Regions from separate parts of the Paenibacillus sp. SSG-1 genome, predicted to be linked through region 2. Evidence: riboswitches for the same ligand, from Rfam matches in the RefSeq annotation. Region 2 holds a riboswitch; each other region holds the start of a gene.
The links. A riboswitch is a leader RNA that binds a small molecule or an ion and turns the genes downstream of it on or off. The one in region 2 is predicted to bind cyclic di-AMP.

Region 1 (3,276 bases), 3.5 Mb from region 2:
CTGTCCGCAAAAAATCCCGCAAAAGGAGATTTCGGCAAAAATCTCATTCTACGGGATCTCGTACCCTTGCTTTACCTGCATTACTGGACGTCATCAACGTCCTCGGAATCGACGGCGGCGGTTTTGTATTTATCCGTACTCATGATTCGTTTGGCGCCAACGTAGCGGTTGACGTAGTAGCTGTCGCTCAGAGAGCTGATGATCACACCGCGAGAAGTGGAGGCATGTGCGAATTTTCCGTCGCCGACGTAAATTCCGACATGGGATACTCCGGCTCCCGATGTATTAAAGAATACCAAGTCGCCTGCTCTCAGATCACTGCGGGATACGGCCGAACCCATGCTGAACTGGGAACCAGACTGATGGGGCAGATCGATGCCCAATTGATCAAATACATACATTGTAAATCCCGAGCAGTCAAATCCGCTTGTTGTGGTTCCGCCCGTTCTGTACTTGGTTCCGATCGCACTGTCGATCACTTTATCCATCTTGGAATCCGCGAAAGCGCTTCCTGTGCCGACCGTGAGCACGATGGCGAAACTCATGACTGCTGCTGCAAGCTTCTTCTTCAAGTAAAATACCCCTTCCGGCGCCTACGAGGTTAGCTTAAGGATTCGGTAGAAGGCCCCCTATGATCCCTCTGAAGCAAGATCAATTCACCCATAACTGGTTCCCCCGCTTTCCTTAGTGTGAGGAAATTCGGCATGAACTTTTACACTATGTATCATTCCCTGTTACTTCTTATTCGTTCGCAACTTTGTGTCAGGTAAAGATTACAAAGTTGTTACTATCGCTGGGACTATTGTAACAAAGGAATCGGACTTTGGCAATTGTTTCTAACAGAAAAAGAAGATTTGTAGGAAAATTTATAGGAAATGATGTTTATTTGTTGGACGAGTGGGTAAAAGAAATGACAAGGGTGGAAAAAACAGGAGAAAACCGTGGATTTACTCGTGTAAAAAAAAATTTTTGAAATGCTGTTACCTTTTCGGTGGTTCGTACGTCTAATAAGTAACAACAAACCCGCGGGGCGATTTCGGCAAAAATCAGCGGCGCGGGTTGTTATGGATATGCATTGTTTTCGAGAGATAATCAATTGTAAACCGCAGCTTGATATTTGGCCGTACTCATGACCCGTTTGGCGCCAACGTAGCGGTTGGCGTAGTAGCTTTGGCTCAGTTTGCTGATGGTAACGCCTTTCGAAGAGGACGCGTGCGCGAATTTTCCGTTGCCGATGTAAATGCCGACATGGGAAACGCCTGCGCCTAGGGTGTTAAAGAAAACCAGGTCTCCTGCTCTCAGCTGGCTTTTGGAAACAGCGGTACCTGTTTTATACTGCGCAGCGGATACACGCGGGAGGGTTAACCCCAGCTTTTGGTACACGTAACGGGTAAAACCGGAGCAATCGAAGCCGTTCGTAGTTGTTCCGCCGGTTTTGTAAGAAACGCCGATCGTGTTGTTAACGATGTGGTTCAGAGATGAATCCGCAAATACGCTGCCGGCGCCCATGGAGAACGCAAGTGTAAGGCCCAGCGCTGCGGCTGCCAACTTCTTCTTCAAAAAGATAAACCCCTTCCAATGCCTGCGAGGTTAGCTTAAGGATTCGGTAGAAGGTCCCCTATGATCCCTCTGTAGCGAGATCAATTCACCCAAAATTGGATCCCCCGCTTCCTGGTGCCCGGGAATTCGGCTCGTGATGATTGCACCGGAAATGGACATGCTGACAAGTTACCTATAATCGTACATACCAATCAAATGAACGGACAAATGATGAAATCAGTTACAGCAAAGTCAAAATCGTTACAGCAAAGATTACAAAGTTGTTACTAAGTTCGTACTCGGATTATTTTAACAGAGGATTTATACTTTGGCAAATGGTTAACAATCATTTTACAACAAAAACCCCGCCTCTTTTCAACAGAAAGAGACGGGGTTCTTCTTTTATCAGCGGATTAAAGTGATGACAAAATTTTAACTATTCCGAAATATTTTTTTTCGTACGGTTCATTTGCTGATGCCACAAATCATATTGGGAGGAGATATTCCATAATTTAAAGATACAGCTGACCATATGGTAGCCCTGTTGGATAATCAGGGTGGCAAGCCCTGCCCAGATCAGAGAGACGCTGCTGGTAATGCCATACAAGAGCAGGCTGACCGCGCCCAGCAGAACGGATATGCCGATGACCGGCAGCGCGCTTCGCAGGCAGATCCAGAGCGAGGAGAACATGCTGGTTCCACCGGTTTTGCCAAACTGCATGAACAGAATCATCTGATGGACGATGTAGCAGTACAGAAGCCAGACTGCAATGTACGGGATGCAGTGAAGCAGCTGGGCATGGTTTTGGATCGCGCTGAGCAGGATGGGATACATCTTCGGGATCATCCAGTATAACGGAGCGGCGATAAGCACCCATTCGATCAGGTGAAAAAGAAATACCGTTTTGCCGTGCAGCTTCATGCCTTGGAAGAAAAACAGTCCGCGTTCCCCCTGATGCTCCCGGTGCAGGCCGTAGAAGATGCCCGCGTGGATAAATGGGGTCAGCAGCATGCGGAGGGCGACCATTCCCAGGAGAACCCAAAGGTAAGTATGCACGGTGCTGCTTTGCGTCAAGCTCATCTGTCCCTCTACATAATAGAGGACCTGGCTGAGTTCGGTCGGCGGGGGATCGGGATACCGCATCAGCAGCGGCACGACCGCCGAATCGATCAGACGGTACAGGAAGTAGCCCCAGAGCAGCTGGTACAGGAACATGATGATCATGACATAAAATTGGTCTTTGACGCTTTTCCAACCGTTAACAATATAGGATTTCACTGCTCTCACCTCACCAGGACAGACTTCCAAGCAGGGTTTCAATCAGCTTGGTAATGCTTACGTTCCAGCGGAGGAGCACTTTATGATCCATGTCCGCCTTCAGGTAGTTGTTCACATGTTTGTTTTCCAGCACGATCGTATAGCCGGGATCGATCATGGCCCAGGCCAGCGGGGAGCTGTATGTCAGCTTGAACTGGGTGCTGGCGTTCTTTACGTCCCAAACCTTTTTGATCTGATGCCCGTCCGTAAACGTGAACAGTATCGGCACCTGCGGCAGATCGCCGCCCTTTTTGCTGACCTTCACCAAAGAATCGTACCGGGGCTGCGCCGAATCCTTATCCTTGCGCACCGTAATTTCGTCGACCGAAAAATCGGCCATCTGGCTGCCGTATACATATTGATCGAAGAAGGTCTGCCACGACTTGCTGGTTACCTGCTCGACCACCTTTTGAAAATCC
Region 2 (3,276 bases):
GGTCCTTTATGCTTCCGGTGGCGACGGAATCCTTTTTCCAGAAATATTGGGTGCCGGCGGTGGAAGAGTTGAACTTGCTGTGGGTCGCACTTTTCCAGGACGGTACAGACGTGGAGTCCGAGGACATCCCGGCTGTCTTGGGCGAAGTGTCCCAGCTTAAAGAATGGGCGCGAAGCCACATGCATGGGGACGACCTCGACCACATGTTACGCAGACTCGAGCTGCTGGAGACGGAACTGCCAAAGGCGTACAGGCGCGGCGGTGCGGTGGTCTACATCGGTTAACATTGCCTGTTAACATTGGTGAATGAATGAAAGATTGTTTTAATCTCCTAAGAGGTGAGTGCGATCAAGTCCGGGTTACACAGACACCGGGCTTGATTGCTTTTAACCGCGCTACGTGATGTAAAGGGGAAAGGGGAGAGCGAAGTGAGGCAGTCTTATCGAATGGACGAAGGGGCTTTTGTGCATCACTTGAACGAAGCTTACGGAATTGCTGCCCGGAGGCTTATTTTTATCCCTTATGGAGATTCGGCCTATTCTTACCGGGTGGAGGGAGAAAACGGGACGCGATACTATCTGAAACTGTTTGACCATGGCAATGACAGCCACCGCCAAGGCATCCTTCGGTGCAGGCGTTATGTGCCTTTTATGTGGGAATTGCATCAGACCGGCCGATTTATGGAATTGCCTTGTCCATTCCGAACCTTAAGCGGTGCTTTTCTGCTTTCCCTTCCTGATTGCACAGCGGTGCTGTTTCAATTTATCGAAGGAGAGACCTTAGCTGAGGCTTACCCTTTTTCCAAGCATAACTTGGAGCGTGTTGGACGGCTGGCGGCGCGGATTCGGAAGTTGACTCCTTTCACTACCACATCCGGCCTTGCGGTTGAAACGTATGATGTCTCCTTTTCCGAGCATTTGATCCAATGCCTGGAGCAGCTTGAAGATCTTCAGCCCGGTTCAAGTCCCGCTAGCCAGCTGCTGCGTGAGCTTGTTATTCCTCAGCAAACGCGCATAACCGAGCTGCTGCACCAGATCACAGGGGTTCGTGAACGTCTCGTTCTTGACCCAGCCCCCAATGTTCTCTGCCACGGTGATCTGTGGGGAGGGAATCTGATGGAGACCGCAGACGGCAGGCTTGTCGTCCTGGACTGGGAAGCGGCCATGCTTGCGCCGCCAGAGCTGGATATCGTGGGGTATATCGGGGACGGACTGGGTCATTTTCTCAAAGGGTATGAGCAGGAACTAGGTCAACAGATGGAGCTGAACCCGGATTTGCTGCGTTATTATGCATACCGCCATCATTTGAGAAACCTGACCCATTGGTGCTTGAATATTTTGCAGCGTGACCTGGAGCCAGACCAGCTGGATAACGACCTCGAAATGGTCCGGCATCACTGCTTGAACCGGCTGGATACCGTAGAGGCTTCACTGAGGAATGCGGCGGATCGAAATATATAGAAGCCCGAATGAATTTAATAGCGTAAACAAGCGATATGCACAGCTACAGCCAGAAATTAATAGATTGCCGCCAATGTAAGCGTTGACATGAAGTTCTTTTGAATTTTTTCATACGTATCTCAAACCGTTTGCTTCTTTACAGCAGGCATCCGGAAGGAGTAAGATTCAATTCGTAATCGTGAACTTGTGAACCTGAAACGTAATACTCCTTGATCGCTGAATTCTGAAATCAGGAGCGGGGGAACCAAAGGGAGGAAGCTAAGCCTTCGTCCCAGGGGTGAATCACTTGATGTTCATTTATTGAGTGTAGGGATACTTTCGGTCCCGAATCCGTCAGCTAACCTCGTAAGCGTTATGAAAGAGGGATTTGTCGTGCGCGTAAAGCCACGGGAAGGTCCAGCTTTCCTGCGGCTTTTTTTGTTGTGCCCAAAAAGGGTTGAACACGTGTCTAACGGGTACATCATGAGCATTTCAACTCTAACACTGGCGGTGACAAACATTTTATGGCAGCATTGAAAAGACTTTTGATCGGACGGCCGCTGAAGTCTACCGAATTGGGAGAACAAAAACTGAATAAGAAAAAAGCTTTGGCCATTCTATCCTCCGATGCGCTGTCGTCCGTAGCGTATGGGCCGGAGCAAATTTTGCTGGTTCTGGTTACGGTCAGCACGGCGGCGTTCTGGTATTCGATACCGATCGGAATCGGCGTACTGATTTTGCTGGCTGCACTCATTTTATCCTACCGGCAGATCATCTTCGCTTATCCGCATGGCGGCGGCGCTTACGTCGTCTCCAAACAGAATCTGGGAATCTATCCCGGGCTGGTGGCCGGCGGATCGCTGCTGGTAGATTACATTCTGACTGTTGCGGTCAGCGTTTCGGCGGGCACGGACGCGCTGACTTCGGCGTTTCCGGCGCTGCATGAGCATACGGTGGGGATTGCCGTCACCTTCGTCATTCTCATCACGCTGCTGAATTTGCGGGGCGTCACCGAGTCCGCCTCCATCCTGGCTTATCCGGTGTATCTGTTCGCCTTAGCGCTGTTCATTTTGATCGGCGTCGGTATGTACAACATCGTGACCGGTCACGTTTCACCGCATTTGCATACGCCGGTCGGGACGCCGGTGGCGGGAATCAGCCTGTTCCTGCTCTTAAAAGCTTTTGCCTCGGGCAGCTCCGCTCTGACCGGGGTCGAAGCGATCTCGAACGCCATCCCGAACTTCAAGGATCCGGCCCCGAACAATGCGGCCAAAACCTTGATGGCAATGGGGATTCTGCTGGCTGTACTCTTCTCGGGCATCGTATTTCTTGCTTATTATTTGGGTATATCCCCAAATCCCCAGGAGACGGTCGTATCCCAGATTGCCAATCAGACGTTCGGACGGAATTTTATGTACTTTTTCATCCAGGGCACGACGGCACTGATCTTGATCCTGGCGGCCAACACCGGATATTCGGCGTTTCCGCTGCTGGCGGTCAATTTAGCCAAAGACCGGTTTATTCCCCGGATGTTTACTGTCCGCGGTGACCGTTTGGGATATTCGAACGGAATCATCATCCTTGGGCTACTGTCCATCGTGCTGATCATCGCTTTCCACGGACAGACGGAACATTTGATCCCACTGTACGCGGTAGGGGTATTTATCCCTTTCACGCTCTCGCAAACGGGAATGATTGTCAAATGGATCCGGGAAAAACCGCAGGGTTGGGTGACGAAGCTCGTCATCAATACGATCGGCGCGCTGATCAGCTTCACGGTGTCGGTGATGTTCTTCGCAACCAAGTTTGCGCAAATTTGGCCGGTACTGATCTTTTT
Region 3 (3,276 bases), 1.8 Mb from region 2:
ATGATGGCGAGAATGCCGAGCACGATCGTAAACAGTCCGTATCCCAGCATGGTCAGCATCGTGGCGCTTTTGGTCTGCTTCTCTACATAAGCCGTATGAGCGGATGGGACCGAAAATCCAGGGAGGAAGGAGTGAAGCTCCCCATCCTCAAAGGCAAACTTGAATTCCAGCTGCGATTCCCCGATGTGCGAGGAGGAGTCGGTATAGATCAATCCGGGCTCATCCTTGCCGCTCGATACTTTCAGGGAGCCGGTGTTATAGCCCAGCTTCTGCAGCCAGGACGAGGCGATTTCCTCTTTATCCTCCAGCGTCATGTTCCCTTCCACAATTCTCAGTTTCTGCTTGCGCATAGTTTCGTTCGATTCAGCCATCGCGGCAGCATACTTGGAGTACGGAGGCGTGATAGAGAACCCGACTACCTTGCCCGTGTTCATATGTACGTCTACATTGACATATCCCTGATCGCTCGACTCGGGCAGCCGGACCCGGAACACGTCATAAGGATACTTCGGTTCGTATTTCTTGTTATATTCGTTAAGAAGCTTCTCTCTGGATAAATAACCGTAAAGGTCCGATTCCGACTGGTACGTGACGAGCGGTTCGGCGGCAATGCCTGTTTGAATATTCAACCGGTCCGAGGCAAACGCTTTGGCGGCTGCTTCCGCCTCCGATTTGCTGATGACCTTGGTCGTTTGCCCCTCTAGCGTCTCCGAGCTCGTCTGCGGAAACACTTGTACAAAAAAGAATAAAATAAGGCCGATGACCCCCAAAATGCCCAGCCATTTATAATTGGCCCTGATTTCCAGCGGCTGGTTTAACCGGTCCATGAAATCCCCCCTTGAATGTGATAAAGATACCATTCCCCCCAATACAGTACGGTAAACATAACATAGAAGATTCGCCCAAAACCAGTATACCCTGAAAATAGTGGTGAAAAAACGATGAAAATCAAGGAAAGCCATCGAAAAGAGAAGATAACCGCAGGCCGTGTCCACCTGCATTGCGAATCAGGCTGTTTTCCATCCAATTCATCAGAAAAAGGCCTTTGTGAAGTCCTACAATAAAGATTATAATTTTGATGCAAATGAATAAGAACGCCGAATTTCCAAGTGAAAACGGGGGAACCAATTTTTTGGGGTGAATTTCGTTGGGACGGTTTAGTCCGCGAATAGGGCAACCTGTGCATGCCCGAATCCGTCAGCTAACCTCGTAGGCGTCGTGCATGCAGGAGCCAAACCGAAAGGCATTGGATTTCCGATGCTTTTTTTCTTTTGACTTTTTTAAAGAGGTGAATGTATTGATTGGGAAATGGAAGTGGTTCCGGCTGGCCCCTCCGCAAGTATTAACGCTCGGTTTTGCGGCCATTATTTTGATCGGAGCCATACTGCTCACCTTGCCGATTTCGAACACGACGGGTAAGCCGCTGAATTTTATGGATGCCTTGTTTACGGCAACCTCGGCGACCTGCGTGACCGGTTTGGTTGTCAAAGATACGGGGCTGTATTTCAGCACGTTCGGTCAAGTCGTCATCATGCTGCTGATCCAGATCGGCGGGCTCGGTTTTATGACGATGGCCACGCTGATCGCTCTGGTGTTCAAGCGCCGGATTTCGCTCCGGGACCGGCTCCTGCTGCAGGAAGCGATGAATCAGAACACGATGGAAGGCATCGTCCGCCTGATTCGGAAAGTGATATTTTTTTCGTTGAGTATCGAAGGCTGCGGAGCGTTGTTGCTCGCCATCCGGTGGTCGTTCGATATGCCTCTTGGAAAAGCGATCTATTTTGGAATATTTCATGGCGTGTCCATGTTCAATAATGCGGGATTTGACCTGTTCGGCCATTTTAACAGCCTGACGGGATTTGTATACGACCCGCTCGTCAATTTTGTGGTGATGTTTCTGATCGTATCCGGCGGCATCGGCTTTATCGTCATGTCCGATCTGGTGGATTACCAGGTACACCGGAAACTGTCGCTCCACACCAAAGTGGTGCTGTCCATGACCGGTGCCCTGATTGTGGTCGGAGCAGTTGTCATCTTTATCTTTGAATTCACGAATCCCAAGACGCTCGGTTCGCTGAATTGGGGCGGCAAAATTCTCGCCTCCCTGTTCCAGTCGGTCACGCCGCGGACGGCTGGGGCGAACACGCTGAACTTGGCAGATATGCGCCAGGCATCGCAATTTTTCACGATCATTCTGATGTTTATCGGCGCTTCGCCGGGTTCTACCGGGGGCGGGATCAAGACCACGACGTTCACCATTCTTGTCGGTGCGGTGATCGCGATGATCCGCGGCCGGGACGATATCGTCCTGTATCGCTACCGTTTGGCCCAGGAGCGGATTTTCAAAGCGCTGACCATTACCTTCCTGGCCTTGTTCCTGGTGGTCGGCGTATCCATGGTTCTGTCTACGACAGAAGACAGCAGCTTTTTAATGATCTTGTACGAGACGACTTCGGCTTTCGGCACCGTAGGGTTATCGCTCGGGCTGACGCCGCATTTGTCCTTGATCGGGAAAATCCTGATCTGCCTGACGATGTTTGCCGGCCGTCTTGGGCCGCTGACCTTCGCCTACGCGCTTGGTCCGAAGAAGGGCAAGGAGCTGTACCGCCATCCCGAAGGTAAGATCATTATCGGGTAAGGAATTTGGGTGATTCAAAGTTTCAATATTGTTATAAGAACCATATATAGAACCAACATTAAAGGATAAGGAGCATCTGGAAAGAAATGAAAACACAGCAGTTTGTCGTGATCGGTTTAGGGAGGTTCGGCTCAAGCTTGGCCATGGAGCTTATGGATCTGGGTTATGAAGTGCTTGGGGTAGACATCAATGAAGAAGTGGTCAATGATATGAGCGAGCATCTGACCCACGCCGTGGTGGCGGATGCAACCGATGAGGAGGTTCTCAAATCGCTGGGAATCCGCAATTTTGACTGCGGGATCGTAGCAATCGGGGACGATATCCAGATGAGCATCCTGGCCGCAATCCTGCTGAAGGAACTCGGCGTTCAGACCGTAGTGGCGAAGGCCATCTCCATGCTGCACGGCAAAGCCTTGTCCAAGCTGGGCGTGGACCGGGTCATCTTTCCGGAGCGGGACATGGGCATCCGGGTGGCGCACCAGCTCGTGACGCCGAATTTGCTGGATTACATCGAGCTGTCCAAAGATTACAGCATCGTGGAGATGACCGTACCGCAATGCCTGAACGGGAAGACGCTGAGCGAAGTCAATACGAGAGCCCGGTACGGATGCAGCATTGTTGCGCTCCATCGTACCGAG

Region 1: it holds a riboswitch for cyclic di-AMP, as region 2 does, so the genes downstream of both, BCV73_RS28760 (C40 family peptidase) here and BCV73_RS12845 (APC family permease) in region 2, are expected to answer to the same signal.
Region 3: it holds a riboswitch for cyclic di-AMP, as region 2 does, so the genes downstream of both, BCV73_RS21330 (TrkH family potassium uptake protein) here and BCV73_RS12845 (APC family permease) in region 2, are expected to answer to the same signal.

Annotation. Positions count from the first base shown of each region.
Region 1 is NZ_MBRK01000001.1:6,304,051-6,307,326, reverse strand. Features, by position in the region: gene BCV73_RS28765 (C40 family peptidase) at 81-572, opposite strand; cyclic di-AMP (ydaO/yuaA leader) riboswitch at 576-715, opposite strand; gene BCV73_RS35210 (hypothetical protein) at 824-973, shown strand; gene BCV73_RS28760 (C40 family peptidase) at 1,093-1,560, opposite strand; cyclic di-AMP (ydaO/yuaA leader) riboswitch at 1,565-1,702, opposite strand; gene BCV73_RS28755 (hypothetical protein) at 1,976-2,818, opposite strand; gene BCV73_RS28750 (M1 family metallopeptidase) at 2,829-3,276, opposite strand, start outside.
Region 2 is NZ_MBRK01000001.1:2,780,863-2,784,138, forward strand. Features, by position in the region: gene BCV73_RS12835 (hypothetical protein) at 1-284, shown strand, start outside; gene BCV73_RS12840 (phosphotransferase enzyme family protein) at 429-1,460, shown strand; cyclic di-AMP (ydaO/yuaA leader) riboswitch at 1,665-1,828, shown strand; gene BCV73_RS12845 (APC family permease) at 1,964-3,276, shown strand, end outside.
Region 3 is NZ_MBRK01000001.1:4,596,637-4,599,912, reverse strand. Features, by position in the region: gene BCV73_RS21335 (CPBP family intramembrane glutamic endopeptidase) at 1-827, opposite strand, end outside; cyclic di-AMP (ydaO/yuaA leader) riboswitch at 1,086-1,230, shown strand; gene BCV73_RS21330 (TrkH family potassium uptake protein) at 1,298-2,638, shown strand; gene BCV73_RS21325 (potassium channel family protein) at 2,725-3,276, shown strand, end outside.